DNA from 2 places in the Lactobacillus sp. M0396 genome. Region 1 is predicted to be linked to the other one. Evidence: predicted binding sites of a transcription regulator. Region 1 holds the regulator's gene; the other holds the start of a gene.

Evidence for each region. The regulator LexA, encoded in region 1, represses DNA repair genes until DNA is damaged. The targets are predictions, from matches to a motif close to CNAACANNTGTTNG.
Region 2: recA (recombinase RecA) is a predicted target of LexA. The motif match lies at 8,780-8,793, and genes of this name have one in related genera.

What each region holds. Positions count from the first base shown of each region.
Region 1 covers NZ_JACFQE010000001.1:301,003-317,231, forward strand. Annotated here, with positions in the region: gene H3T43_RS01420 (ABC transporter ATP-binding protein) at 1-1,583, opposite strand, end outside; gene H3T43_RS01425 (ABC transporter ATP-binding protein) at 1,573-3,339, opposite strand; gene H3T43_RS01430 (YneF family protein) at 3,411-3,626, opposite strand; gene H3T43_RS01435 (DUF896 domain-containing protein) at 3,696-3,944, opposite strand; gene lexA (transcriptional repressor LexA) at 4,086-4,709, shown strand; gene H3T43_RS01445 (MerR family transcriptional regulator) at 4,728-5,120, opposite strand; gene H3T43_RS01450 (hypothetical protein) at 5,181-5,480, shown strand; gene H3T43_RS01455 (nucleoside phosphorylase) at 5,706-6,470, opposite strand; gene rplS (50S ribosomal protein L19) at 6,572-6,919, opposite strand; gene trmD (tRNA (guanosine(37)-N1)-methyltransferase TrmD) at 7,037-7,762, opposite strand; gene rimM (ribosome maturation factor RimM) at 7,752-8,267, opposite strand; gene rpsP (30S ribosomal protein S16) at 8,332-8,604, opposite strand; gene ffh (signal recognition particle protein) at 8,691-10,118, opposite strand; gene ylxM (YlxM family DNA-binding protein) at 10,123-10,464, opposite strand; gene H3T43_RS01490 (amino acid permease) at 10,872-12,305, shown strand; gene H3T43_RS01495 (C69 family dipeptidase) at 12,377-13,801, opposite strand; gene ftsY (signal recognition particle-docking protein FtsY) at 13,836-15,020, opposite strand; gene smc (chromosome segregation protein SMC) at 15,023-16,229, opposite strand, start outside.
Region 2 covers NZ_JACFQE010000004.1:138,718-154,946, forward strand. Annotated here, with positions in the region: gene H3T43_RS06395 (DUF1149 family protein) at 1-14, shown strand, start outside; gene H3T43_RS06400 (DNA translocase FtsK) at 34-2,484, shown strand; gene ymfI (elongation factor P 5-aminopentanone reductase) at 2,646-3,374, shown strand; gene H3T43_RS06410 (RodZ family helix-turn-helix domain-containing protein) at 3,440-4,567, shown strand; gene pgsA (CDP-diacylglycerol--glycerol-3-phosphate 3-phosphatidyltransferase) at 4,592-5,152, shown strand; gene H3T43_RS06420 (ABC transporter ATP-binding protein) at 5,314-6,492, shown strand; gene H3T43_RS06425 (ABC transporter permease) at 6,495-7,118, shown strand; gene H3T43_RS06430 (osmoprotectant ABC transporter substrate-binding protein) at 7,162-8,067, shown strand; gene H3T43_RS06435 (ABC transporter permease) at 8,067-8,732, shown strand; gene recA (recombinase RecA) at 8,879-9,991, shown strand; gene rny (ribonuclease Y) at 10,126-11,754, shown strand; gene H3T43_RS09620 (helix-turn-helix transcriptional regulator) at 11,913-12,905, shown strand; gene H3T43_RS06455 (FAD-dependent oxidoreductase) at 12,922-14,727, shown strand; gene H3T43_RS06460 (FAD-dependent oxidoreductase) at 14,749-16,229, shown strand, end outside.

The sequences.
Region 1 (16,229 bases):
GTTTCAGTATCGACATTTGCAGTGGCCTCATCCAGAACTAATATCCTAGGATCCGTCACCAAAGTACGAGCAAAAGATATTAGCTGCCTTTGGCCTTGACTAAATTCACTTCCACCTTCACCTACTTTAGCATGGTACTTTCCAGGGAGATTCTCAATAAAGCCATCTGCCTGAACAGTTTCAGCAGCCTTTTTTATTTGCTTGTCAGTTATGTCCTTGTTATAAAGGCGAATATTGGAATTAATATCCCCGTAAAACATAAAGGGCTCTTGCAATACCAATCCAAGTTTTTTGCGCAATTCTTCTTTAGGATATTTTTTGATGTCAACCCCGTCAATTAACACTTCACCTTTATAAAATTCATAAAAACGCATCATTACGTTAATAATTGAACTTTTACCCGAACCTGTATGTCCAACTATGCCTAAAGTTTCTCCTGGATTAACTGTGAAGGAAATATCATGTAAAATTTCGTTTTTACCATCATATGAGAAACTTACGTGCTTAAACTCAATCTTTCCTTGATTAATTGTTAATCCTGCCTCAGCTTTTTGTTGTGGTTCGTAATCAGTATTATCTAAAATCCGAAAAATTCTTTTGCCTGCTACAATACCATCTTGGAAAAAAGTCATTTGATCCATCATATTGGCAATTGGATTAAAAAACTGTGAAATATATTGTGAAAATGCATAAACAACACCAGCTGGAACAAAGGTTTCCCTTAACGGAAATCCAAAGTACATTAAAGTTAATGCTAATGCAAGTGAATATAGCAAACTAGTTAAAGGTGACAACAAAAAGGAATTAAGATTAATCATATCGAAACGTGTTTTCATTAAGGCAGAGTTTTCACTTTCAAAATGATTAGTCATACGCTTTTCCTGCTTAAATTGCTGGATTAAAGAAACTCCTTCAATTGATTCATTTAAGTTAGTATTTATGCGACTTAATCTTTCGCGATAACTACGGTAAAGTTTCGAACTTCTTTTAGAATATTGCCAAATAATCACTAAAAGTAAAGGTAAAAAAGCAAGAACTATAAATCCAGCCACCACATTGGTAGAAAACATCGCTACCATAGCCGAAATAATTGAGAAAAATGAAATTACTACGCTTGATAATACAGTCAAAAAATTGCTCAAAGTCATAGTATCATTTGTTACTCTTGAGACTATTGAACCAGCTGGAGTTTGATCAAAGTATCGCATTCCTAATGTATGCAACTTTTTATAAAGTTCAGAACGCAAGCCTTCAAGCGATTTTTCTGATCCTAAAGCAAAAAAGTACTCGTAGGTAAACTGCAAAATTCCTTTGACAATGGAACCAAATGCGTAAAGAAAACCAGCGAATAAAATTATTTGTGTTGTAACATCAGCTTTACTCAAAAAATTATCTAAAAAATACTGTAAACCATATGGCAGTAAAACGTTAATTACACTTACTAAAAAAGCACCAATACCTGCAATGATCATTTCATTTTTAAAATGCATCACAAAACGCAGCAAGCGCTTAAAAATGCTAAGTTGCTCTTTTACAGGAATTTCTTGAGACCAGACTGATTGGAATGAATTTTCATCGTCCATTGGAGTCACCTACCTTGTCTTCTAATTCTTGTCTTTGCCACATATCAGCATACCAACCATTTAATTTCAGCAGCTGGTCATGAGTTCCTCGTTCAACAATCCGACCATTTTTTAGGACTAAAATTAAATCAGCATTCATTACCGATGTAAGTCTATGCGTAGCAATTAATGTTGTTTTTCCCTTACGTTCCTTTCTTAGAGAGCGTAAAATAGCCATTTCAGTCCTGGCATCTACTGCTGACAATGCATCATCTAAAACTAAGATTTGGCTTTGTTTAAGTAGCGCTCTGGCAATAGACATACGTTGTTTTTGTCCTCCGGAAAGTGAAACGCCATTTTCACCCACCAAAGTATTGTAACCACCTGGCATCTGTAAAATATCATTGTGCAGATCACTTTTCTTTGCTGCAGAAACAATAGCACTTTCATTACTGTCTGCTTTTGAAAAAGCGATATTCTTTTGGATACTGGTTGAAAATAGGTAATTGTCTTGAGGTACATATGATATTTGGCGTAATAAAACATTAAGGGGAATCTCTCTGATATCATGTCCATTTAACGTAATGTGACCATCATACTTATCAAATTCCCTAAGTAAAAGCTGTATTATAGTAGTTTTACCAGCTCCTACTTTACCCACAAGACCCAGAGTTTGACCTGTTTTTAACGTAAAGTCGATATTATTCAGCACTTGAACTTTCGGTTCATCTGGATATGCAAAATATTTAACATGATAAATAAGATCGCCCGCTATATCTTTGGCAGATAATTTTTGATCAGCATATTTATCCGTAATTTCAGACTTTTCTTCCAGCAGCTTTTCAATACGATCGTAACTTGCGCTTCCACGCTCTAAAATATTAAAAAGATATCCGATGGCAAACATAGGCCAGACCATATTACCAATGTATGCAATAAACGAAACTAACTGGCCAATAGTGAGTGCTTTGTTAAAAACAAGCATCCCACCGTAAATAATAGTTATTGTATATGTCAAACCAATAAGCAATGTGCCTAAAGGATCAAACATAGAGTCCCATTTAAAAACTTTTTTATTGATTTTAATAGTGTCATCTATCATTTGGTCAAAAGCAGCAGTATCTTCTTTACCCTGACCAAATGTTTTCAAAACCTTGATACCTGAAACTGATTCCTGAGTTTTATTGTTTAACCTGGAAAAAGCTGCTTGGGACTTATCAAATGCATCATGTAGCCTGTCTCCTAATTTCCATGCTCCCCAAGCCAAAAATGGTAACGGCAAAAGAGCCACAAGTGTTAAACGCCAATCAACAAAAGCAATCATGGCCACCATGGTAGATACACTCATTATTAGTGAGTCAACGAGTGTTAAAACGCCTTCACCGGCAACTTCCTGAACGGCCGAAACATCATTTGTAGCGTGAGCCATCAAATCACCTGTTCTGTGACGTTGATAAAAAGTGCGATCCATAGCCATGAAATGACGGAATAGTTTCGATCTTAACTGTAGTTCCAGTTCTGCTGCACCACCCCAAATCTGACTACGCCAAAAATAGCGAAAGCCATACAGCAACAGGGCTGCTAAAACAATTGCCAAAATTAGAAGACCATATTCTTGCCAACTAATATGTCCTTCATCTAATTGATCAGCCATTAGACCTAAGATTCTCGGTGGCACCAAGTTCACAACTGAAGTAAGTGCCAAAAACGTAATACCAATTAGGTAACGCTTTTTTTCTTTTTTAAAAAACCAACCTAATTTAAAAAATATACCCATTATTCACCTAAAAATTCAGTAAAAAAGCGGAGAGTTTATTCTCCGCCACACTATTTCAATCTAGTAAGTTTTTATTTTTGGTGCTTCATCATGTTCATCACTTGGTTTACCTTCTTAGCTGAAGGCTTTTGGCCCATTTGAGACATCATGGCAACAATCATATCTTCACTGATTGGCGGATTATCCTTAAAATATTTTTTCATATATGCTCTTGCACCATAAAAGCCTCCTACAAGTCCTAATATTAATGCTATAACAATCAGAAAAATCGCTAATCCTAAGTTCATAAAATAATCACCTCAATTTGTCCAATAGGTATATCTTACCTAAAAATACAGTAAAATTAAAGATCAAAGTTAATCTTTTCTTAAACCTTTTTTTCTTTGAGCTTTTTTCGCTTTTTCAGAAGTAATTTCTTTGCCATTTTTATCAATTATCACTAAATTCTCTACATCTTGTTTAAAGCCTGCTCTGAAGTTCTTAATAAATTCCTGATGTAATTTCTTTCGTTCTATTTCCTCGCCTTCTGTTAGTCCAACAGATTCCTTTTTATGATAAAGTTCATTTATTCGATTTATTAGTTTTTTCTCAAGATCTTCATTCATTTTTAGCACCTCTCTTAAAAAAGTCTACATTATTATTTGTAATAAAAAAAGTTTAAAATTTTCAGAACGCTTGTTTGTACTATACCAAATTATCTGCTAGAATTAAAAGTATTAAAGACGTTTATAATACTGGAGATAACTATGACTACAAAACAAAACAATAAGCAGTTACAAATTTTACGCTATATATATGAAACGGTTGAAGACAGGGGCTTTCCTCCAACTGTGCGTGAAATATGTCATGCTGTAGATTTATCTTCCACTTCTACTGTACACGGCCATTTATCAAGGCTTGAAAACAAGGGCTTAATAATAAAGGATGCTACAAAACCAAGAGCATTAGAAATAACCGATGAAGGGAAAAAAGCAATTGGCGTCCAACCAAAAGAAATTCCAGTTGTTGGTGATGTGACTGCTGGTCAACCTATTTTAGCTGTTGAAGACATAGAAGACTATTTCCCTTTGCCTCCTGATTTAGCAAACGATGCTGGCGATCTCTTTATGTTGAGAGTACATGGAGAAAGTATGATTAATGCTGGTATTTTAAACGGAGATAATGTAATTGTCCGCAAACAATCTTCAGCTATTAACGGTGAAATTGTAGTAGCAATGACAGATGAAAATGAAGCAACTGTAAAACGATTTTACAAGGAAAAAGGTCACTATCGTTTACAGCCTGAAAATGATACGATGGCACCGATCATATTGTCAAGCGTCCACATTTTAGGTAAAGTAGTTGGACTGTACCGTAACACTATTATTTAACAAAAGAACTTTATAGCATTATTGGGATAAATAAAAATTATTTTTTACGAGTTTCAATAATGCTTTTTTCTCCATAGTTTCTTTTACTTCTTCCAGGACTTTTTCCTGCATTTTTAATTTGTTTATTTTTGCATTTATAACAGCGATTTTATCCTTAATTAACTTTAAGTTCTGTTTACGCTGCTTTTCAGTACTACACGATTCATCGTGTAGTTTTTTTATGTCCTTTATTTCTTGAAGCGAAAAACCTAAGTCTTGGAACTCTTTAATTGCTTCAAAAATATCAGTTTCGTCTTCAGTAAACCAATAGTTTCTTCCCTTACGACCAGGATTTAATAAGCTTAAGTAGATATAATGTCTAACTGTATCACGTGTAGTATTTTCCTTTTGAATAAATTCTTTCAAATACATAATTATCTCCTTGACGTAGGGTCGACCCCAGATGATTAAATTTTAGCAGGAGGTATAAAAATGTCATATCTAACAATCTCTTTAACTATTATATATGGTGTTCTTATGACTAGCGCCAGCTTTTCATCTTTTACTAGTTTGCCAATTTGGCTAATCATGATCAACGTCTTGTCCGCATTAGGCATTATTGCCGGAAGTTTTCTAAAAAAACCACTTTTAACTACTATATTTCTAGTAGCAGTTTTGCTTACCGCTCTAGCAAACGGAATTTTTCTTTACGGACAAATCACTTGGTCTCACTGGTTTATCAGACTAATTTTGACTATTATTTTGATTTGCTTGAACTTTAAGTATTTTTAGATATTTACCTAGCAAAATTCCTGTTAGTAGTCAAACGTAACGTCTCAAAATACTGTCATTATGGCAAGAAATTGACTTTCCACAACTAATGCTTTAAATCAATTCACAATCTTTACATTGATTTTATACTTAAAAATGCTATTTCTAAAGCTTTTATGTTATTTGCTTGTGAATAATAACGCTGTTTCACTTTGGTTCCACGGAAGTATTTTTTCACAAACTTGGTTAAATTTTACTAATGATATTGGCAGCTAAATTAATTGCTGCTTCATGAGCATCCCTGCCCCAGCCTCTTTCTTCATGCTTTTCTACATCTTTAAGAGAATCTGCTGTAAATAATATTTGTGCAAAGTCGACTCCTCTAAATTGTGCACAAGCAGCGAGTGCCGCACATTCCATTTCAACACATGAGGCGCCCAATGCTTTAGCCTGTTTTACTTTCTTGGCAGTTTCCCTAAAAAAACCATCAGTAGTCCACGTAGTTACTTCTTTAACCGTAAATCCATTTTCGTTCATTAGCTTCTTTGTTTTGTCTAAAAATGCGGATTCTAACATGACAAATGTCTCTGGATTTAAATAATGAAATGACGTACCTTCGTCTCTTATGGCTTTTATAGGCACGAGAAAATAATTTTCCGGTAAATCAACCAAACAACCTGCTGAGCCAACTGCTAAAATCTGTTTAACACCGTAGCCTATTAACCAATCTAACAGTTGCACAGCGGCCGCGGCCCCCATTTTAGCCTGACAAAGGGTAAACTTTGCTCCATCTAAATCAACTTCATAAATGGGAGTTTTTCCTTCAAAACATTCAAAAAATCCCACTTGTTTATGAGGACGACCAACTAAAAATTTGTTGATTGCAGCTGTAGTTAAAAATGCAAACAGCAATTTAGGTTGAAAATGAAAGTGATTAATTTCTTTTTCGTGCTCTGGTTCTAGAACTGCTTTTGGACTAGTATCAAAATTTAATAAAAATGGTTCATTCATAATTCTACCCTCCATAAAAAATATTTTGCTGAAGATTTTAACATAAACAAAAAAGAGAATCATCCCTTTACGGAATGATTCTCCTTTACTTAAGCGTTAATTTAACGACGCTTTTCTGCAATTCTAGCAGACTTGCCGTGACGATCACGTAAGTAGTAAAGTTTAGCACGACGTACACGCCCGTGACGTAATACTTCAACCTTGGCAACACGTGGATCGTTTACTGGAAAAGTACGTTCAACACCAACACCAGATGCCATCTTACGTACAGTATAGCTGGCACCAATTCCAGTGCCCTTACGCTTAATAACAACGCCTTCAAACATCTGAATACGTTCATGTGAACCTTCGACAACACGCACGTGGACACGAACTGTGTCTCCTGCACGGAAGTCAGGAATATCGTCACGTAATTGTTCTTTAGTTAATTCTTGAATTAATGGATCCATTTTTATTTTCTCCTTCTCCGGCATTCATTCACGTCATTCACGTCAGCGGAACACCCCTAACTATTAGTGCAAAAATAAATTACACCTCAATTATATTAGCAAAAATAGCAATTAAAATCAAGTTTGATCTTTTTCCTGCTCTATTTCCGTCAACATTCTCTTTTCTTCTTTACTTAAATTATAATTTTCAAGTAAATCCGGTCTGTACAAGTAGGTTGCCCGCAAAGCTTCCTTATGACGCCACTCATCAATCTTTTGGTGATTTCCAGATGTTAATACTTCAGGTACTTTCTTTCCTTCAAAATCTTCTGGTCTGGTATATTGTGGATATTCCAGCAAACCACGAGTGAAACTCTCCTCTACTGGTGAGGCAATATTTCCCAAAACACCCGGAATCAATCTAACAGTAGCATCAATCATACTCATTGCAGGTAATTCACCACCAGTTAAGACATAATCACCAATTGAAACTGTTTCATCTGCCAAATCATAGATGCGCTGATCAAAGCCTTCATAATGACCACAAATAAATGTAAGGTTCTCTTCTTTAGACCATTCTTGTGCTATTTTTTGATTAAAAGTTTTGCCTTGTGGTGCAGTAATAATTACTTTGCCCTTATTTGCGATCGAATCAAGTGCTTTTTTGATCGGCATAATTTGCAAGACCATGCCTGCTCCGCCACCATAAGGACTGTCATCAACGTGATGATGAATATCCGTGGTAAAATCACGAAAATTGACTAAATTGAGTTGCCATCTGCCATCTTCAAGACCTCTTCCAAGCATTGAAGTTGTCAATGGTGTAAACATATCGGGAAAAAGCGTCAATACGTTAATCTTCATTGCGTAATCCTTCCAAAAGTTCTACAAAAACTTTTTTATGTTCAACATCTATCTTTTTAACAACTTGATCTATATAGGGAATTAAATACTCATTACCATTTTCTTCGGTAATTTCCCAAACATCATTTGCTCCTGGAGTTTCGATACCGGTTATTTGACCCAGCTTAACCCCAGAATGATTATCTATCACTTTACAGCCTAGAATATCGCGATAATAATATGCGCCATCTGGAAGTTCATGCTGATTTTGCTCGCTAACAACTAAAGTTTCGCCGACTAATTTCTTAGCACTATCAATATCAGTGATTTCATTAAATTGAACCAGCCAGAACTGTTTAAAAGGTCTGCTGGTTTTAACCGTCAACTTTTTTTGTTGATTAGCTTTTAAAGCCAATTCTTGCTTTGCAGCAAAGCGTTCTTCCGGAAAATCCGTAATTAAAGCAACTTTTACTTCTCCTTTAAGACCATGGGTAGATAATATTCGCGCAACATCATAAAATTGCATAGTTTCTCCTACTCAAAGAAAAAAGCTTGAAGCAGTTAACTTCAAACTTTTAACTAACGATTCACTATTTATTAAATTTTGAATCATGCAGTTTCTTCATTAAGCCTGCACCAGAAAGTAGTGAACGCACAGTATCTGAAGGTTGAGCACCCTTTTGCAACCATTCAAAAATTTTATCTTCGTCTAATTTCAATTCCTTAGGAACTGAAACTGGATTATAGTAACCGACTTCTTCAATAAAACGACCATCGCGTGGCATTCTGGAATCAGCTACAACGATTCTATAAAATGGCTTTCTTTTAGCACCCATACGGCGCAAACGAATTTTTACTGACATAAATTTTTTTCCTCCTAAAAGTTACGTTAAATAATATAGCACTTTTTTAAAAGGGTGTAAAGTGTTTTTACTTAACAGGTGATTTTTTATGAATGATATCTCTTGACCTTCATCCGTTTTTTCTTATTTTTCTTAAATTTTTTACCCATATGTCTCATGGCCATCCGACCCATTGGAGAATTCATTCCTGGCAAATTATCCATTCCCTTAAAATTACCCTTAGTAATTTTGCTCATCATATCGCGAGCCTGCTTAAATTGCTTAATCATTCTGTTGACTTCAACTACCGGTCGACCAGATCCAGCTGCTATTCTTCTTCTGCGACTAGGATTAAGCAACTCTGGATTTTCTCGCTCTTCTTCTGTCATTGATGAAATAATTGCTTTCACATAAACAATTTGCTTTTTATCGAAGTTGACGTTCTTAAGCTGTGGATTATTTGCCATTCCTGGAATCATCTTCATCAGCTGGTCAAGTGGACCCATTTTTTCAACTTGCTCAATCTGATCAACAAAGTCGTTGAAATCGAAAGTATTTTCTTTCATTTTTTCAGCAACTTCTTCAGCTTTTTTGGCATCATAATCCTGCTGAGCTTTTTCAATTAAAGTCAGCATATCACCCATACCTAGAATTCTAGAAGCCATACGATCAGGATAGAATTGTTCAAGGTCAGTTAATTTTTCACCCTGACCAGTATAAATAATTGGCTTGCCGGTTACTGCTCTAATGGATAAAGCGGCACCGCCACGAGTATCACCATCAAGTTTGGTCAAAATAACTCCGGTGATGTCTAAACGTTTGTCAAAGCCCTTTGCAACATCAGTTGCTGCTTGACCGGTCATGGCATCTACTACCAGCAAAATATTATCCGGTTGGGCAACTTTTTTGACGCGCTCAAGTTCTTCCATCAAAGGCTCATCAATTTCCAAACGACCCGCGGTATCAATAATGACATAATCATTTTTATCTTTATCGGCTTGGCTTAAGCCGTCTTGTACTATTTGAGCTACGTTTTTTTGATCTTTTTCACTATAAACAGGAACTTTTAGCTGGTCACCAATTTGCTGCAACTGGTCAATAGCCGCTGGACGATAAATATCACCAGCAATTAGCAACGGTCTTGCTTTTTCTTTTTGTATTAATCTGTTTGCCAACTTACCAACTGTAGTAGTTTTACCTGTACCTTGTAAACCCACCATCATTATTATTGTAGGAATATGTTTAGATTTATTGAGGGAAACTGCGCTCTCACCCATCATCTTGGTTAATTCATCGTTAACAATCTTAATGACTTGTTGACCCGGATTAAGGCTTTCCTGAACTTCTTTTCCGAGAGCTTCTTGCTTTATTTTCTTGATAAAATCTTTAACAACTTTAAAGTTAACATCAGCTTCCAGTAATGCCAGTCTAATTTCCCGACTGGCACTATTGATGTCATCTTCTGATATTTTCCCTTTACCCGTTAGATTTTTTAAGGCTTTTTGAATTCTTTCACTTAAATTTTCAAATGCCATCGAATTACTCTCCCCTCAGTTGATTTATTAGATCAGTAGTTATTTGTAAAGCTTGGCTTGACTTGCTTTTTTTGAGTGCGACTACAACTTTTGCTAGTTTGTCTTCAATCATATTGTAATCCCTCTGCATATGTAAATTATCTTCGTAATTTTTTAACAACTTGCGACAGCGACGTAAATTGTCGTAGACTGCCTGACGTGAAACATGATGATTAATGGCTATTTCTCCTAAAGACAGGTCGTTATAATAATAGTCTTCAAAATAACTTTGCTGGCTCTTGGTTAATAGACCACCATAATATGCGTATAAATCACCTAATATTTCGTTTTTTTCGAGTTCGTCCATTGCCCTCACCTTGAACAAGTATAGCAAAAATGTCAGAAATTGACGATCTTGAAAGCCAAAAATTTGATTAAAGATATACTAAAATTTATTGCTTTTCTTAATAAAAATCTGTATTATTAATTTAATTAATTTTTAGGAATTTTACTATCACGGATATAGAATTATCATTCTTGAAAGTTATTAGATTAGACGGTACACGAATAAATATTAATTTTGTACCGTTTTTTTATTTGAGTAATCAAACTGTTTTGAAAAAATATTTAAAAGCGTTACACTACACCTACTGTTTAAAACAAATTTTACTATATAAAATGTAAGTTCGCACTCAAGTTGTTACCCGTGTGAACTTTTTAAATGGTAGATTTCTTTCAAACAGAATGCTAAACAAAGCTAAGGAGCAATTCAGTGTGAATTTATGGAAATTAATGAATCGAAAAGAAGATCCAGATATTTATCAGGAAAAAGATGGTCACTTAGTCAGAACACTAAAAGTTCGTGACTTTTTAGCTCTGGGTGTAGGTACTATCGTTTCAACCTCAATTTTTACATTACCTGGAGAAGTTGCAGCACTGCACACAGGACCCGCTGTAGCCCTGTCATGTGTTATTGCATCTATAGTAGCTGGTCTTGTTGCATTCGCCTATGCAGAAATGGCAGCCGCAATGCCATTTGCAGGATCAGTTTATTCTTGGATCAATGTTATATTTGGAGAATTTTGGGGTTGGTTTTCTGGTTGGGCTCTTTTAGCAGAATACCTAATTGGAATGGCATTTATTAGCTCTGGTTTGTCTGCTAATCTTCGTGCATTAATAGCACCTTTAGGCTGGAAATTACCCGCTGCCCTAGCCAATCCACTAGGCGTAAATGGAGGATTATTTGACCTGGTTGCATTACTAGCTATTTTGTTGGCTGCATTTCTAGTCAGCTTTGGAGTCTCTAAAGCTTCCCGAGTCGAAAACGTTTTAGTGGTGGTCAAAGTTTTAGCAATTTTGCTTTTTGTTGGCGTTGGTTTGACAGCTATTAAAAAAGCTAATTTCATTCCTTTTATACCACATTATCGTGCAACAGCTCATGGACCTTTTGGTGGCTGGCAAGGTATTTATGCCGGAGTTTCGATGATCTATATTTCATTCTTGGGCTTTGATACCATTGCATCAAACTCTGCAGAAGCTATTAACCCGCAAAAAACTATGCCACGGGGAATTATCGGTTCGTTGCTAATAGCAGTTATTTTATTCGTAGCCGTCAGCTTAGTCTTAGTTGGAATGATACCTTATCACCAATATTTAAATTCAGCTGAGCCAGTTGGATACGCTTTAAGAAAAACAGGTTTCGGACATATTGCCACTATCGTTCAGTCTGTTGCTATTTTAGGAATGTTTACCGCTTTGATTGGTCTTTGTATGGCAAGTTCTCGTTTGGTATATTCATTTGGTCGCGATGGTATGATTCCTAAAGTACTTGGTAAATTGAATAAAGAACATCGACCAGCAAACTCATTATGGACAGTTGCAGTTATTGCAATTATTATTTCTGCATTTATTCCCTTCTCATTCCTGTCACAATTAGTTTCAGCTGGAACTCTGATTGCCTTTATGTTTGTTTCTCTGGGAATCTATCGCATAAGGCCACGCGAAGGAAAAGATATTGTTGATCCAGCTTTTAAAATGCCTTGGTATCCTGTACTGCCATTTTTAGCATTTCTCGGATCTTTTGTTGTTTTTTGGGGATTAGATATACAAGCAAAAAAGTACATGCTAATATGGTCACTAATTGGTGTCTTTATTTATTTAATTTATGGCATTCGTCATTCTGCTATGAATAAGAAAATGCGTAAATAGCACTTCTCAAAAATAAAAAAGTCTGGAAAGTTTTTCCAGACTTTTTTAATGCCTTTAAATAGTATTATTATTTAAAGATTTTCATCCATATTAAATGTTAGTTTTGACATATTGATTGAATCAATCATCATCTGAGCCCAAAGCTTTTCAGAACGCTTTCTAGTATAGGCAACAGTCTCTTGATTGGCCTTAGTTAGATATGAAGTTAATTCAGTCCCTGATTTATCACTAGCTACTTCGATAATCTTATGCACACGACGACGATAGTATTGATTAAGTTCATTCAGATAATCACTATCGAGTTGAACAAACTGTGGGTAATGCGTTTCTACAAGTGCCGCTAAAGATTTGTAGTACCACCAAGCATCATTAAGATTATATTCCATTGATGTGTTATTGTAAGAAGGATCAGTATCATTCATATTAGCAAAGAATGGTACAAAAGGCGTGAAAGTTGGCCCACCAATACAAAGCCACATTATTGCTGCCTTATCAGGGTCAACATCATTTCTAATCTGTAAAATGTGGGAATTTTGCGTTCTATTTAAACCAATTGGACGGAAACGATGCTTCTCTTCATCTGTGCCTTTACCAAAAGGATCATACGGAGTGTTTTGGTAATGACTGCCGAGCACAAATTCAATGTCTTCTCTGGTTATTTTCTTAGCTGCACGCCGAATGAAAGGTAAATCACCATCGGTTGGATCTTGTTCAATTTCGGGATTAAAATATTTTTGACCGTACCAAACACGATTAGTATTATAAAACCTATCTTGTTCACTATAAGTACCAAAAATATGACGGAAATTCCATCCCTGATGATCAACATTTAAGTTGTGATCGGCAACAAACTCCTGAATTCCCTCGCTCCACATAAAGTTGTCTGAATCAGCAAAATCTACTTGTTCAATAGAAACCCTATTTGCAGCAATTGCATAAGCATCATCTGGAATACGTTGTGCTACCCAGTGATGACCTGTGACAATTTCCATATACCATATTTCATCTTTGTCACCAAAAAGGACCGAGTTGCCTGCCGGTGAACCATATTTAGCTATCAGTTTGCCTAAATATTCAACTCCATTTCTAGCAGAGTGAATATAAGGCAAAACAACTGACTGCATACAATCTTCATCAAGACCATCTTTTACCAGTGGATCATATGCGAGTGCTCTCTCATTACCATAAGTTGATTCAGTACAAGACATTGCCACATTTTCTTGATTAATACCACTCTCATCGTAATAACCACGGTTTTTGTAATCAACATTTGGTACAGCAGGAACAGCCTGAGCATTTTCAGGCAAGTCTAATTTAAACTTATTCAACCAAGACTTAATTTTACGACCCGATTCATTTTTTGCAGCGGGTCTGATAATAAATTTTTGCGGTGTAATTGGACGAAAAGTGTCATCATTACGAGCAATCATGGTCGACCCGTCAACTGAAGCCTTTTTACCGACTAAAATTGTTGTACATGCACTGTATTCTTTCATTAAATATAAATATCTCCCTTTAAAAAATCTATTTTTAAATTAAATCATGAAATAGTCCGACAGCATAGTTTGCGGCATCAAAATCAGCTAAATCACTGGCTTTTTCACCTAAACCAACTAATTTTACTGGCAATTTCATCTCATTTCTAATTGCCAAAACCACCCCGCCCTTTGAGGAACCGTCTAATTTAGTCAAAACCAATCCTGTTAATTTGGTAGTCTTGTCAAAGTCCTTAGCTTGAAGGAGTGCATTTTGACCAGTTGAGCCGTCTAAAACTAATAAAGTTTCTGTTGGCTCTTCTGGTGCTTGCTTTTTAATTGTCCGTTCAATTTTTTCCAGCTCATTCATTAAATTCTTTTTATTTTGTAAACGACCAGCAGTATCCACTAATAAATAATCATAATTGTCTTTAATAGCTTTATCAGTCGCATCATAAACAACTGAAGCAGGGTCCGCTTGTTCCTTTCCAGTTACTACTGGAACACCAACTTTTTCTCCCCATTCTGATAATTGTTCAACTGCACCAGCTCTGAAAGTATCTGCTGCCGCTAAAAGAACTGACTTCCCTTCATCTTTAAATCTTTTAGCCAATTTACCAATTGTTGTGGTTTTGCCCGCGCCATTTACACCTACAAAAAGATAAATATTCGGCTTACCATCGTTATGAGACTTTAATTTTTCATTTTCGGAATTACCACTTTGGTCATAAAGATTAACTAATTTTTCAACAATAACTTTTTTCAAATCATCTCGCGACTTGGCTTTCTGCAATTTTGCTTCATCTCGCAGTTCGTCAGTCAATTCTTCGGCAGTCTCATAACCGACATCAGACTCAATGAGTAGCTCTTCCAAGTCATCAAAGAAATCTTCATCAACAGTCCTGAACTGGGCAAAAAAGCGATTTAATCGAGCCCCAAAACCCTGATTAGTTTTCTCTAAACCTTTTTCATATAATTCAGTTTCTTTTTCCTTTTCATTATCAGGCTCATCCTCAGTTTCTTGCTCTAAAGATTCTTCTTCCTGAAAAGCTGTCGAATTTTTGTTTTCTGATTCATTCTTTTCTGAAGTTTGTTTTTCTTCAGAGGCTATCTCTTCCTTGTTTTCTATCTCCTCAGAAGATTCTTGTTGCTCTTTTTCTGATTGATTCTGCGAATCATCAGTAGCTTTACTATTCTCTTCACCAAATAAAGATTTTTTTATCTTATCAAATAAACCCACTGTTATTTCACCTCATTTTTTAATTCTTTTAATGACACTGACAATACCTGCGATACGCCTGATTCTTGCATGACAACACCATAAAGTTGGTCTGCTTTTTCCATTGTTCCTCTTCTATGTGTTATTACAATAAATTGTGTATGCATGTCATATTCTTCTAAGAAATGTGCAAAGCGTGTGACGTTTGCATCATCAAGTGCTGCCTCCACTTCATCCAGTACACAAAATGGTACTGGTTTAACTTTGAGCATAGCAAAAAGCAATGTAATTGCTGTCAATGCCCTTTCTCCACCTGATAATAAGCTTAGTTTTTGCAACTTTTTACCCGGTGGTTGAGCAATAATTTCAACTCCTGTGTTCAATAAATCTTCAGGATTAGTCAAAACTAATTTGGCACTGCCACCTCCAAAAACCACCGGAAATAATTCAGTAAAACTATGAGCTACCTCTGTAAAAGTTTTACTAAAGCGACTACATACTTCTTGATCAAGTTCTGACATCGATTTTTCTAAATTGTCTCGACCCTTTAACAAATCATTTTGTTGTGCATTAAGGAAGTCGTAACGTTTTTTGACATTTTCATATTCTTCAATTGACTTCAGATTAACTGGACCAATGTCCGCAATAGACATGCGATGCAATTTCACATTCTTTTGAAGTTGTGTCCTATTGGTCTCGTTATTTTCTATTTCGGCTTGATTCAATGCGGCCTCATATGTTAGTGAATATTCCGTATTCAAAGTATCTAGACGTTGATCTATTTGGCTATTCAACTGTGCTATTTTCACAGAAAAATCTTTTTGTTCAGCAGCAGCATCTTTACGAAGTTCATAATTACGACTCGCTACCTGATCAAGCTGGTTAATTTTAGCATCATACTGTCCTAATTTAGAACTTAAAGTATTAAGTTGTTCCTGCAAATTTTTCTTTTTTGCAATCCCCTCTTTATTTTCGCGTTCAAAGTTCATCTTCTTTTCGTCACCAAGCACATCATTTTCATCAAGTTCTTTCAACTTTTGGGACAAAGTATTAATTTGATTTTGATGCTGCTTTGATTCATTCTTTTTATCGGATTTTTGCTTTGAAACGTTCTCCAACTTATTAGCATAAACCGCTATTTGCGGATCAAGTTCGCTTAACTTTTCCTGAACCTCTTGATTCAACTCTGAAAAGTTCTTAATACGTAATTGCAATTCACTAATATCTTGT
Region 2 (16,229 bases), on a different contig from region 1:
AAGCAAATTTTTAATTGTTGATTAGGTAGTATTATGCCTAAAAAGAAGAGGAGAAAAACCACCAAGTCTCATAAGAAAAATCAGAATACTGGAATTACTTGGGCAATTTTTGGCCTTGTACAAATTATTATTTCAGTTTTGGCATTTGTTAAATTTGGAATTCTTGGTAAACAAGTTGCGAATATTTTTCGTTTCTTTTTTGGAGATTCCTATTTATTAGCTGCTGGAATTTGTATTATTTTTGGCCTGGTTATGCTGATTTATAACAAGCCGATGCACTTTAAATTTAAGCGCAGTTGTGGTCTGTTTTTTGCAATACTCGGATTTTTATTAATTCAGAGCAGCGTTTATTTTGAAAGTGAATTTGTAAATAATGCGTTTATGAATGCATTCTGGCATGAAATATCTGCTGAATTTGGCAGAATGGCTGTTACCCAACATGTTGGTGGAGGAGTAATTGGTGCATTATGCTACCAAATATTTTATCCCTTACTAGGTCATATAGGATTGCGAGTAATTGCAATTCTACTAATTCCATGTGGTATTTTGATGTTCTTTGATGTAAAGTTTGCAACTATAATTAAAAAATTTCAGACGGTTAGTCAGCTTTTTATTGATAAAAACAAGGCAGCTGGCACGAAAATAAAAGATAAATATGGTTCATTCAAAGAAAAACAACAACAGAAGAACTTGAATGAACAATCTCAAAATTTTCAGGAAACATCGGATTCTAAAAATATGGTTTTTCCTGATGTTGATGATTTTGCTGTTAATGACAAGTCGTCTGAAGAGTTTGCAGACACTAAGGACGTAGACAATTCTGTTTCGCATGAATCTGAATTTGGTGATATGCCAGAACATTCTCCAGTTGAGCCACAAATTCAGGTGGCCAGTCAAAATAATAATCAAAAAGAGAGCAAAACTAATAATACCAGTGGCAATTTACCTAAATCACATTCTTTTGTTGAAGAAGATAAGAAAATTAAGCAAGAATTGGAATCTGTTGATCATGGCGAACTTAAACAAGATCAGAAAGTAAGACCAAATTATCAAAAACCTCCTTTAACCTTGCTTGATAGCATTAAGAATATTGATCAAAGTACCGATAAGGCTCTTATTCGCAAAAATACGCAAACTTTACAGTCTACTTTTAAAAGTTTTGGCGTCAAAGTTATCATAAAAAAAGCAATTTTGGGTCCTACAATTACACGTTATGAAGTACAGCCTGCTGTTGGAGTTAAAGTTAGCAGGATTGTTAATTTAGCAGATGATTTGGCTCTTGCCTTGGCGGCAAAAGATATCAGAATAGAAGCACCTATACCCGGCAAACCATATATTGGTATAGAGGTGCCCAATAAAAACACTTCGGTCGTTGCTTTTAAAGATGTAATGCAGAGTCAAGATAATAGGGCTAAAAAAGATCCTATGCAAGTACCTTTGGGAAAGGATGTTAGCGGACAAACGATTTCAGCTGACCTAACTAAAATGCCCCACCTTCTCATTGCTGGTTCGACAGGTTCCGGAAAGTCTGTTGCAATCAATACCATTTTAACAAGTATATTAATGAAGGCACTGCCGGATCAAGTTAAGTTGATTTTAATTGATCCTAAAATGGTTGAGCTTTCAGTTTATAATGGTGTACCACATTTGTTGATACCGGTAGTTACAGATGCTAAGTTAGCTGCGAATGCATTAGGCAAAGCTGTTAAGGAAATGGAACGACGCTATAAACTATTTGCCGCAAGTGGTGTCCGTAATGTGGGTGAGTTTAATGATAAGGTTCAACTCAATAATCAAGATAAATCGAAGCCTGCAATGAAACCATTGCCATATATTTTGGTAGTGGTTGATGAACTTAGTGATCTGATGATGGTTGGTGGCCGCGATGTTGAAGGTGCAATTGTTCGTTTAGGGCAAATGGCACGCGCTGCAGGAATTCACATGATATTGGCTACTCAACGACCGAGTGTTGATGTCATTACCGGTTTAATTAAGGCAAACGTACCATCTCGAATTTCTTTTGCTGTTTCAAGTGGTATTGATTCAAGAACAATTTTAGACCAAACTGGAGCTGAGAAGTTGCTCGGCAGAGGAGACATGTTATACATGCCGGTAGGAGCCTCCAAACCTGAACGAATTCAAGGTGCTTATGTTTCTTCAAGTGAGGTTGAGAAGATAATTTCTTGGGTAAAGAAACAACAAAAGCCTGAATATGATAAAGGGATGATTCCGCAAAAAGGTCAAGAAAATTCAGAAAAACAAGATGACGAGCCAGAGGATGAATTTTATGATCAGGCTGTTGAACTGGTAAGACAGCAACAAACAGCAAGTGTATCACTTTTACAAAGAAGATTTCGTATAGGCTATAATCGTGCAGCCAGAATAGTTGATGCGATGGAGGAGAAGGGTATTGTGGGCCCATCTGAAGGATCAAAGCCTCGTCAAGTTTTGTTACCGCCTAAAAAAGATGAGGACAAGACCTAATTTTTAAGAAAGTTTATTATGTCGTTTTATTAGTTCAAATTTGCAAAAAAATAATGTTAAAATAAAATTGAATATGAATGCATAACTGAATTTATCGTTAACAGACTAGTTTAGCTATATGGTCATCTTCATACTAAAATAAAATAAAAGGAATGTTTTAATTGCAGCGAGCACTTGTATTTGGTGCAACAGGTGGCATTGGTCAAGCGATTTGTGCTGACTTAGCCAATGCCGGTTGGTCTCTTTATGTTCATTGCAGTCAAAATTGGCAAAAGGCCTATACTATGGCTGAAGGAATGAGTCAAAAATATCCTAGTCAGGACTTTATTCCTATAAAGTTAGATTTTTTGGCTAAAAATGACGAATTAAAAGAATTTGTTAGTGAGCTTTTGCCAGTGAACGCAGTGGTATTTGCCCAAGGAGTTACAGATTATAATTTTGTTAGCAGTCAGAATATGACAAAAATTGATGAAGTTTTGCACATAAATTTGATTACTCCTATTAAATTAACAGGCTTGTTAGAACCTCATTTGATAAAAAGTGATTATAGTCGTATTGTTTATTTAGGTTCGGTTTATGGTGGTTCAGGCAGCGCTATGGAAGCTGTCTACAGTTCTTCAAAATCTGGACTTGAGCGCTTCGCACAAGCATATTCTCGTGAAGTGGCTTCTGCCAATCTCACAGTTAATGTTTTAGCACCAGGCGCGGTCAACACATCAATGAATTCAATATTAGCACCAGAAGCAATGGAAGAGGTTAGGGGCGAAATACCTGTTGGACGTTTAGCAGAAGGCAAAGACATCTCCTATTGGGTTAAAACGCTGCTGGACGTTAATTCTGGATATTTAACTGGTCAGACCATTTATGTAAGTGGTGGCTGGCTCATTTAAATATAAAAATAGTATGTAGTATATGTTATACTCAAAGAGTAAATTTAAGATTTAAAGAGGTAACTATGGCAGATATCGGAGATAAATTACGCAGTGCCAGAGAGGCTAAGGGACTTTCAATTGAAGATATTGAAAAAGCAACCAAAATTCAAGGCAGATATCTGACGGCGATTGAGCAAAATGATTTTGATAAGCTTCCGGGTGATTTTTATGTAAGAGCATTTATCAGACAGTATGCTCAAATAGTCGGTTTAGATGGTAAAAAGCTGCTAAGTGAATATCATGAGGATATACCTAAGGCTGAACCTGAAGAATTTGTTGAAGATTCGATTGACAATAAAAGTGAAGAAGTCAGCAAAACAACTAATAATAAGAAAAAGATATGGCAAGATTACCTTCCACGAATTATTGTTGGCCTGGGAATAATCGTTGTTATTTTGGTATGCTATGTTGTTTATGCTCATTTCTCTTCTAACCGCAATGAAAATAATAGTACAGCGGGTGATGTATCAGTTTCTTCAGATAATGATAAACGTCGTCAAAAGATCAAGAAACCTAAAAAGAAGAGCGTAAAAATTAAAGAATTAGCTACAAATCAGTTCCAAATTACCGGTCTAAAAAATAATCGTAATTTGGTTGTGCGAGCCGGTGATCAGGCTACTACAGTTTCTATTGCTATGAACGGCGTTAACCAAAGTGGTCAGACTTTATCTGCTGGTCAAAAGCACACATTGAGGATTCCTGAAACTGCTCAAACTGTTGTTGTTACTTTCAGTAATGCTGTCGGGACTTCAGTTACAATTGGTGGTAAAAAAGTTCCATATACTGCTCAGAATTCGAATCTTTCTTTGACCTTTTATATTGGTAAACGCAACAGCAATCAAAGTAATCAAACTCAAAATAATCAGAACAATTCTGGAACCACGACCAATAATTCAGGACATAGTAATTCAAATCATCAAAACCAGAGCCATAATCAAACTGGCAGTCATAGCACTAATAATGGTACTAGTGGCAACAATAATTCTAGTTCATCCAATAGCCAAGAAAGTAATCAAAATAATAACCAGAGTAACCAGAATAATAATCAGTCAGGCCATGATAGCAATCAGTCAAATAATAATGAACACAGTAGTGAATCTGGTCATTCAGGTGGCACTTCTTCAGGTGGGAATGATAGTAATGAAAGATAATTATTTTGGGAGGAAAAGTTAAGAATGAATTTGCCTAATAAGTTAACGGTTTTTAGAATATTATTGATACCAGTTTTTATGTTAATTGTCATTTTTGGTGGCGATGCTAGTGTTAAGGTTGCAGGAACAACTGTTTATTGGAAACTAGTCATTGCAGCTATTGTTTTTGCAGTGGCATCTGCAACGGATTGGTTTGATGGGCACATAGCAAGATCACGCAACCTTGTTACCAATTTTGGTAAATTTGCGGATCCGCTGGCAGATAAAATGCTTACCATGACTGCTTTTATCATGTTAATTTCGTTAAATCTGGCTCCTGACTGGGTTATCGCTATTATAGTTTGTCGTGAATTAGCAGTAACAGGTTTGCGCTTAATATTGGCAGAAAACAAGGGTCAAGTTATGGCTGCAGCCATGCCTGGCAAGATTAAAACAACTTTTCAAATGCTTTCAATTATTTTCCTGTTAATCGGAGACTTCCATCACATAGGAACAATTTTGCTATACATTGCATTAATCTTTACAATTTATTCTGGTTGGGATTATTTCCGCAGTTCATGGGATGTTTTCGAAGGATCAATGTAAATTAATGAAAAGTTAATATAGAAAAAAAGCACTGCATTTAGTAGTGTTTTTTTGTGCATTATTTTTAATATAAACTGCTGTTGAAAAGACAGACTGTTGATTAAGTTACATTTACTTGTTAGGATTAAATTAAGGGAATATTGGAAAAAGGAGGAAATTTTATGGTAGAAAAAGTACCAACAGTTGAATTTCGGGACGTTTCAAAAATATATCCTAAGATGAAAAATGCAGCTGTTAAACATATTAGTTTTAAAATAGAAAAAGGTGATTTTTGCTGCCTGATTGGCACCTCCGGTTCAGGAAAGACAACTATAATGCGTATGATAAATCGCATGAACAGTGTAACTAAAGGTGAAGTACTTGTTAACGGCAAGAATGTTAAAAGTTTCAATCCTGTCAATTTAAGGCGTCATATCGGTTACGTTATTCAGAATAATGGTTTAATGCCTCATATGACCATCAGAGAAAATATCATTTTAGTACCAAAATTATTAAAGTGGCCTAAAGAAAAGCTGGCTGGAGAAGCACAAAAGCTTATTAAAATGGCTGAATTACCTGAGTCATATTTAGACAGATACCCAACAGAGCTATCTGGTGGTCAGCAGCAAAGAATAGGTGTCGTACGTGCGCTTGCGGCAGATCAAAACTTGATATTAATGGATGAACCATTTGGCGCACTCGATCCAATAACGCGTGAAAGCTTGCAGAACTTGGTTCAAAACTTACAAGTACGCTTAGGCAAAACAATTGTTTTTGTCACTCATGACATGGATGAGGCATTAAAGCTTGCAACTAAAGTAGTTGTTTTGCATGATGGACAGTTGATCCAAGTAGGAACACCTGACCAGATTCTACATCATCCTGCAAATGACTACGTTAAGAGCTTGATTGGTGAGGAGCGCTTGTCAGAAGCAAAATATGAAACTGTAAAAGTTAAAAATGTGATGTTGACCAATCCAACAAAAATTGATTTAGGTGCTTCACTCACTGATGCTTTAACTATGATGAAGGAGCATCGCGTTGATACGCTTTTAGTCGTTGATAATGGAGACCACCTCAAAGGTTACATTTCAATTGATGATTTGCAAAGGAATTACCCTAAAGTAAGTAGTGTCAGTGATATATTGATTACTAAGCTAGGCACTGTCGGTCCTGAGGAATATCTACGTGATAATTTTAGTCGGATTATGAGTCGTAATAAGAGTTACATACCAGTAACAGATTCTGACAAAAAATTAGTAGGTATAGTCACTCGGGCTAGTTTAGTAAATGTTGTTTATGAAAAAATATGGGGCGATAAAAGTCACCTGCAAAGTTCTTCAGAAAAAGAGGCGAAATAATAATGTCAGCCTTTTTTGCACAACACGGTTCCGAGTTATTAGTAAAAACTTGGCAACAAATATATATTTCTGCTATTTCTTTAGGACTGGGAATACTAGTTGCAGTTCCACTGAGCGTTATATTAATGAAATTTAAGCGAATTGCTAAAGTGGTAATAGCAATAGCCAGTATGTTACAAACTATACCGGCTTTGGCTTTGCTGGCAATTATGATACCATTTTTTGGTGTTGGTAAAGTACCAGCAATTATCGCTCTTTTTCTTTATAGTTTAATGCCCATTTTACGTAACACATATGTTGGATTAACTGATGTTAATCAAGATACAATTGATTCTGCACGCGGGTTAGGCATGACTAATATGCAGCTTATTTTAAAAGTTGATATTCCTTTAGCCATGCCTGTAATTATGGCAGGAATCAGACTTTCTGCTATTTATGTAATTGCCTGGGCAACTCTTGCATCGTATATCGGAGCTGGCGGCTTAGGAGATTTTATTTTTAACGGACTTAGCCTCTACCAAACGGATTTGATTTTTGGAGGAACGATTCCAGTAATCATTTTGGCACTTCTTACGGATTACCTATTGGGTAAGCTGGAACGTAAGCTGACTCCAAAGGGAATATAAGGAGGTGTTTATCGTGAAAAAGTATTTGCAAAAAATATTATTAATGATAGCCACCCTGCTCATAATGCTTACTACTAGTGCTTGTGGTCTACCGGGACTTTCTGATAGTGAGGGTAGTGAAAAAAATATTAGAATTACGGCACTAACAACGACTGAGTCGCAAATTATGGCTAATATTGTTGCCCAATTAATTGAGCATGAAACATCATACAAGACTTCTATTGTTAATAATTTAGGGTCTGCACCTATGCAGCACCAGGCATTGTATCGTCATGATGCCGATATTCAAGCAGCTGCGTATGATGGTGGTGAATTAACAGCCAATTTGCTCTTACCTGCGATTAAAGATTCCAAGAAGGCAAACGATACGGTTCGCAGAGAAGTAAAAAAGAGATGGGACCAAACTTATTTGCATACCTATGGTTTTGCTAATAATTATGCCTTTATGGTTAGAGAAAAAGATCAAAAGAAATATCATCTTTATAAAATTTCAGATTTAAAGAAAGTTAAAGACAAATTTTCTTTTGGTGTAGCATCGGAGTGGGTTAATGCCCCAGGAGTAGGTTATCCGGCTTTTCAAACAGCATATGGAATGACTTTTTCTAAAGCCCATCCTATGAACATAGGTTTAGTATATTCTGCTTTGAATAGTGGAAAAATGGATGTCATTTTGGGCTATTCAACAGATGGTCGAATTGACAGCTATAATTTACATCTTCTCAAAGATGATAAGCATTTCTTTCCACCATATAATTGTGGGATGTTAATCAATAATTATTTGTTGCGCGAGCATCCTGAATTAAAGCCGATACTGAAACGGTTAGTTGGCAATGTGAGTGTTCATGATATTCGTAAAATGAATTTCCAAGTTGATGATAAATTGCTTGAGCCGGCTATTGTTGCACATCAATTTTTAGTAAAGCATAATTACTTTAGGGGGGAGAAATAATGTCTCATTTATCATTGTGGCAGCAGTTTATTTATTATTATGCCCATAATGGCAGTTACGTATTGGAACAATTTAATCGTACTTTTCTCATTTCAATATATGGGGTATTATTTGCTGCAATTATAGGAATTCCAGTAGGAATTTTTATCTCCCACAATGGTCATTTAGGTGACTTTGTTGTTGAAATTGCCAACTTTATTCAAACTATTCCATCTTTGGCTCTGTTGTCCATTGTAATGATTGGTCTGGGTTTAGGTGTTATGACTGTTATTGTAACTGTTACACTTTATTCACTTTTACCTATTATAAAAAATACATATACTGGTATGAGTAATGTTAATAAAAATGTTATTGATTCTGGTAAAGGTATGGGTATGACAAAGTTTCAGCTGCTTTACATGGTTCGTCTGCCTTTATCGATGTCAGTTATTATAGCAGGTTTAAAAAACGCTTTAGTAATAGCTATTGGTATTACATCAATTGGCTCATTTGTTGGTGCTGGCGGGTTAGGTGATATTATTATCCGTGGAACTAATGCTACCAACGGCAGTGCAATTATACTGGCTGGTGCTCTTCCTACAGCTTTAATGGCAATTTTAGCAGATGTCATTTTGAACTTCTTGCAAAAAATTTTAGAACCAAAAGGATTAAAAAAGGCAAACTAAAAAAGTTTTGCTGGTTTTTGCGTAACTATTATTGTGAACAAAATTAATAAACATTTGTTCGCCTTTTTTCTTGCAAATATACACTAAAGCAAAGTATAATTATTACGTATTAAAATGATGAAACTATTTATAGGAGGACAAGAGTCTTGGCCAAAGATGAAAAACAAGCTGCATTGGAAAATGCGCTTAAGAAAATTGAAAAGAATTTTGGTAAAGGCGCCGTCATGCGTATGGGCGATAAAGCTGACACCAAAATTTCAACTGTTCCTTCAGGTTCGCTTGCTCTTGATGCGGCCTTAGGAGTTGGCGGCTATCCCCGTGGTAGAATTGTAGAAATTTACGGACCAGAGTCTTCTGGTAAGACGACAGTAGCTTTACATGCGGTCGCTGAAGTGCAAAAAAGAGGCGGCACCGCTGCTTATATTGATGCTGAAAATGCGATGGATCCTGCTTATGCAGAAGCACTAGGTGTTGATGTTGATTCACTAATTTTATCCCAGCCCAACACTGGTGAAGAGGGATTGCAGATTGCGGACACATTGATTACGAGTGGTGCAATTGATATTTTAGTAGTTGATTCAGTTGCAGCACTTGTACCTCAAGCTGAAATTGACGGCGAGATGGGTGACAGTCACGTTGGACTGCAAGCACGTTTAATGAGTCAAGCATTGCGTAAACTTTCAGGTAATATTAATAAGACTAAAACTATAGCAATTTTTATTAATCAAATACGTGAAAAAGTTGGGATCATGTTTGGTAATCCTGAAACTACACCAGGTGGTCGTGCACTCAAGTTTTATGCTACTATACGCCTAGAAATCAGAAGAGCGGAAAAAATCAAGCAAACTGGCGGTGAAATTACTGGTAACCGTGTAAAAATTAAAGTTGTTAAAAATAAAGTTGCACCACCATTCAAAGTTGCCGAAGTTGATATGATGTATGGTAAAGGTATCTCGCAAAGCGGCGAACTTTTGGATATGGCCGCTGACAAGGACATTATTGCTAAAGCTGGTTCTTGGTATTCATATCATGATGAACGAATTGGACAAGGTCGTGAAAATGCGAAAAAGTATCTTGAAGATCATCCTGATGTTTATGATGATGTTCAGAAGCAAGTTCGTCAGGCATTTGGTATTGATGAAGAATCCGTAGCTGAAAGAGAAGATCCAGAAAAAATAAAAGAAAAAAAAGCTAAGAAAGTTGCAAGTAAAGAAAAGGAAGCTTCTGATAAAAAAGAAGCTGACAGCAAAAGTAGCTAACTATGAAGAAATAGACCTCGACCTGTGAAAACTGGTTGAGGTTTTTTTCATGACGTTTGACATAATCCCCGTGGTTCTTTATCATTAATATTGTGTGAATAATCTAAAAAAATAAAAAGGCGATAGAAATCATGATGAATAAATTTTTGATTCCCGTCGCGATTGCTATTATTTCAATTATAGTAGGCACAGTTGTAGGATACGCTATACGTAAAAAAATTTGGGAGAAGAAAGCCCAAAATGCTCAAAACGATGCCGATCATATTTTAACCGAAGCAAAAGCACGAGTCGACGCTGCTAAGGCTGAAGTCAATGCACAGAAGCAGGCAGCTGACGCTATAAAACAAAGTGCGCAAAACACTAAAAAGGAAAAAATTCTTGAAGCTCAAGAACAAATTCAAGATTATCGACAAAAAGTTGAAGATGAATTAAACGACAAACGTGATACAATAGCACGCGATCAAAATCGCTTAACACAACGAGAGGATACTCTCGATCATAAAAACTCTTTGCTAAAAGAAAGAGAGGAAGATTTAGCTAAAAAAGATGAACAGCTGGAACAAAAGCAAACTGAATTAACTGCTAAATTGCAAAAGGCTGATGAATTGGTCGAACAGACTACACAAAAACTTTACGAAGTTGCTCATTTAGACAAGGAGCAGGCGAAAAAGCTCGTCTTAAATCAATTGGCAGACCAATTAGTTAAAGAACGAGCAGAAATGATTAGTAATAGTAATGCAGAAGTAAAAGCCAAGGCGGATCACTATGCACGTAAAATAATTATTGATGCTATTCAGAGCAGTTCTGCTGATACAGTAGCCGAAACTACAGTGTCAGTCGTTGATTTGCCTAATGAGGAAATGAAAGGTCGTATTATCGGTCGTGAAGGGCGTAATATCAGATCTTTTGAGGCACTTACCGGGGTGGATCTAATTATTGATGACACACCTAAAGTTGTCACGCTAAGTGGTTTTGATGCAATTCGACGTGAAATTGCTAAAAGGGCAATGGAGCGTTTAATTAAGGACGGAAGAATTCATCCGGCTAGAATTGAAGAGACAGTTGACAAGGCTCGTAAAGAGGTAAATGATGATATTTACGAAGCTGGAGAAAGCGCTCTAATGGAGCTGGGAATTCATAAAATGAATCCTGAGCTGGTTAAAATATTGGGTAGACTTAAATACCGTACATCCTACGGTCAAAATGTTTTAGGTCACTCAATTGAAGTTGCAAAATTAGCTGGGACAATGGCTGCGGAGCTTGGATTAAATGAAAAATTAGCGGTTCGCGCGGGATTATTACACGATATTGGAAAAGCAGTCGACCATGATATTGAAGGTTCACACGTTGAAATAGGCGTGGAATTGACTAGGAAGTATCATGAGCCGGATGTGGTTGTTAATGCAATTGCAGCACATCATGGAGATGTGCCGAAGTTATCGTTTATTGCTGAATTGGTAGTTGCAGCGGATACAATTTCTTCTGCAAGACCCGGTGCCAGAAGCGAAAGTTTGGAAAATTATATTAGAAGACTTACTGACCTGGAAGAAATAGCTAGCAGGTATGATGGAGTTAAACAGGCATATGCTATTCAAGCTGGACGTGAAGTTCGCGTAATGGTTGAGCCTGATAAAATTTCAGATGATCGTATTACCGTATTGGCACGAGACATTCGTAACCAAATTGAAAAGGAACTTGATTACCCGGGTAATATTAAAATAACAGTTATTCGTGAAAAACGAGCTGTATCAATTGCGAAGTAAAGTAGAAGGTTGAATTTTTAAAAATTCAACCTTTTTTATTTGTTCGTTTTATTATAATTCAACTATGATGTGGCAGGTTTTGACATAAATTATCGCAATTGAACATATTTTGATAAAATGAAAGGGTATACAATACGAATTGAATGGAGGAATATACCGTGAACCAAAAGATAACAACTGAATTAAAAGACTTTTTACAAGAGTTAGGTTATCCATTTGATTCAATTTCTGGGTTGCTTGATTCCAGCATGATGGATAAATACCTTAATGCTAAATGGATAAAAAACTCACACGTATTTCAAGTACTTGATAAAGAAGCCACTGATAAGCAGTTACTGGCTTGCAGTGATGTTCGAAATTTTTACCAGTTTGTTCCTCCATATTTTGCTGCATTATCAAGTAAAAATGGAATACAGGCAATTTCTCGGTTGGCAACCTATCAGCAGCTTATAGGGCCAATCGAAATGGGAAGATTTAAAGAAGGTGAAAATTTAAGAATTCACATCAGATACCTGGATCAATATCGTAAATTCTCACGTTTTAGTCTACTAGTTGATCAAATTTCTTTAGTTAGTCTGATTAGAGCTGGAACAAATAAAAATATTGTTCCTGTATCTATTGGTAGCAAATACAAATATGGATCGCAAATTAATAGTTATTTAGGTGTTGAAGCTCAAAATAGTTTAGACAATTATTTGGTGTTTAAAAAACATGATTTAGAGCAGCCATTTATGACCAAGAACGACGTAATGTGGAACTTTATTGAACCTGGTTTAAAAAAATACATCAAAAAATTAAATATCAACCCTCCAATTTCGGCTGTTGTACAAAACACTCTTTTTAAGTTGATTGCTGGGGGCAATTTTCAACTAAATGATGTAGCAAGTGAATTAGGTATTTCTTCACGGACATTACAAAGGTGGTTGCAAAATGAGGATACTACATTTAAAAAGCAACTTAGTCTTGTGCAAAAAATTTTGGCACAAAACCTGCTGCAAGATAAAACTTTAAATACTGCTGAGGTAAGTTTCTTAGTCGGTTTTAACAGTGTTGCCTCATTTTATAAAGCTTTTAAGAAATGGTCCGGATTAACGGTTAGAGAATACAGACTGCAAAAGATTTTACAGTCTAATAGCATAAATGCAATTTAATTTAGGAGAAAACAAAATGTTTTTAAAAGACAACGAAACCTGGAATGCGACTTATGATGTTGTTGTAATTGGATTTGGTGGAGCAGGAGCCACAGCGGCGCGTTTCGCTGCAGACAAAGGAGCAAAAGTCCTCCTGGTTGACAGTGCTCCAGAAGGACATGAAGGTGGCAATACCAGATACTGTGGTCAGATAGTTGAAGCAGGTTACGATTATGATAAGCTCAAAAAGTATTATCAAAAAATGACCGCTCCACTTGATTTGGACGAGAAGGTGCTTGAAACCTTTGTAAAAGGTATGGTCAATTTATCAGATTATTTTGAAAAATATTTGGGTGGAAAAGCTTTTAGTGTGAAAAATAATCCAGGTAACAAAAATGTTGCTATGTTGGCTTATATGAGTGCTGAATATCCTGAATTTGAAGGTGCAGACACCAATGATGACTTGTTAGTGCATGATCAGATATTTGATGCTGCTCTTTGGAAAAAATTGCGGCAGAATGTACTGGATCGCAGCGACAAAATTGATGTGCTTTATTCAACACCAGCAAAGCACTTAATCCAGGATACGGATAAGACAATTATAGGTGTACAGATTGAAAATAAAGACAAGCTGTTCAATGTTCAAGCAAAAAATGGTGTAGTTTTAGCGCTTGGCGGATTTGAAAATAACGAACAAATGGTACAGGATTATTTAGGTGAAACTAATTTATTACCATACGGTACGCTTTATAACAATGGCGATGGCATCAAAATGGCTATAGAAGTTGGTGCGGATTTATGGCATATGAATAATTATGAACCAGGTGGAACTGTTAATTTAGCCGCTCCTAAAGGCCAAAGAGCTCATAACATTATGGCATGGAAAGCATTATTTGCCGGTTCCTTGATCACAGTTGGTGATGATGGTACGCGTTATGTAGCAGAAGACGATCCAACCCGTCATGGTCATCGCTATAATCATGGCCTTTGGAGAATTCCTTTAGCCCAAGTACATCCTCATATGATTTTTGATCAGAAAAAATACGATGAACTATTCTCAGCTGATAATGATGAATTTCAAAAAGAAGCTTTAACTAAAGTAGTTAAGTCAGAAACTATCTCAGATTTAGCTAAAGAAATAAAAGTTGATCGGGCAGTTTTAGAAAATACTTTGAACACATATAATTTCTTTGTTGATCAGGGAGTCGATTATCAGTGTGGACGTAAGCCAGAATCAATGGTTAAAATTTCACTTGCAGGTCCGTTCTATTCTTTAGCTCAGCAACATACGATGTTAAACACTCAAGGTGGACCACGTCGAAATGAAAATGCTGAAGTCATAGATACAGATCAAAAAGTTTTGCCACACTTATATGCTGCTGGTGAACTGGGTCATATCGGTGCAAATCAATATAATGGCGGCGGAGACATAGCTGACTGCTTAATATTCGGTAAACTAGCTGGAGAAAATGCCGCCAAGACTAAAGATGATCTAGTAGTCTCAGGTGCCAGTGCTAGTGAAAATAATACTGATGCTGCATTTCCTGAATCAGAAGCTAAACAAGAAGATTATTCCACTGCTGAAAATCAATATATTGGCAAATCAACAAGCGGCATGGGCAATGAAATAGTAGTGCGAGTAACAGTTGACAGTGATAAGCGTCCAACCAATATTGAAGTTTTAAAAGAAAGCGAATCACCTGACTACGGTGAAAAAGCTATTAAGAAAATGAAACAAGAAATGCTGACTAACAAAACAGTTAATGTAGATGCTGTATCTGGAGCTTCTGCATCAAGTCGTGCATTTAAAGAGGCTGTTGAATCTGCGTTAAATCAAGCTTAGTTTCTAACGAAAGGATAAGAAATGGCAAATTTAAAAGATGGCGTTTATCAGGGACAAGGTTCTGGTAACCGCGGTGAAGTTAAGGTTTCGGTAACCGTTAAAGACAATAAAATTACGAATGTAACAATTGATCAACAGGATGAAACTTCTGGTATAAGCACTGCTGCTTTAAAAAAGGCACCAAAGCTAATTGTTGAGCATCAGTCATATAACATTGATGCAGTTACTGGAGCAACTATTAGTTTTCAAGCTGTCCAAAAAGCAGTCAGAGATGCAGTTTCAAAGGCTGGCGATCCTAGTGGTCTTGATAAAAAAGTTGATTTGAGAAATACTGAGAAAAAGGATAATGGCAAAGACTATCGCAACATAAATCCAGATGATTTAGAATTTGAAGATCAAACAGATATTTTGGTAATCGGAGCGGGAGCTGCTGGTCTTTCAGCTTCTATTGCTGCAAGGCAAAAAGGTGCCTCAGTAATTTGCTTGGAATATACTTCAAGTTATATGTTGTCCGATATGACTCTGTCTGGTGGTTATTACAACGCTGGTGGGGGCACTAGTTTGCAAAAATCTCAGGGAATAAAAGATACCAAGGAAAACTGGAATAATTATTTAAAAGCAGTTGGTCAAGGCTATGAAGACGCGGGTATGAGAGAAACAATCGTTGAACATGGCGCAGAAGATTATGAATGGCTGGCTGGTGAAGTTGGTGTCAATTTTCAAGAAGTCCAAGAAATTGGCAATGAAGAAGCAATGAAAGACTATGCTATTCCGGCAGCCAGATCACATTTAACTGTCGAAAAAAGTGGCTATGGTCTGTCAAAGCCGCTTTACAATAAGGCAAAAGAAGTTGGCACAAAATTTATTTTTAATATCACAGCTGAGAGCTTAATAACTGACGAGAATAATAATGTAGTTGGTGTACATACTAATAAGGGTAACTACAAAGCCCAAAGTGTTATTATTGCTACAGCAGGCTTTTCTCGTAACAAAGAAATGCTTAAGAGTTTTGCGCCTGATTTTGCTGTTGGAGAATCATATGGCTCAATCAGACAAATGGGTGATGGTATCACTATGGGCGCTGAAATTGGCGCTAAGTTAAAAGATATGTGGATGCCAATAGCCAACTCAATTGGTACTCAATCCGGCGATAATGTATGTATCGGTCCTCTGTGTACTGCCTGGACAAAGCCTTACATTTGGGTAGGCACAGATGCTAAAAGGCACTTTAGGGAAGATATGTATTTTGAATATGCCTCTAAGAAAATCGCAAGTCTTGATCAAGGCTACGTTTGGTTAATTTTTGATGAAGGCATGGCAAATGAAATGCCAGCTGCTTTTTCAGCACCAGCTCCGTCACCACATTTAAAACGTGAGGTAGAAGATGGTTACTTCAAGAAAGCTGATACGATAAAAGAATTAGCTCAGCAGATTAACCTAAACCAAGAGGTATTAGAGAAAACAATTAAAAAGTGGAATAATGACGTTATTAAAGGTGAAGA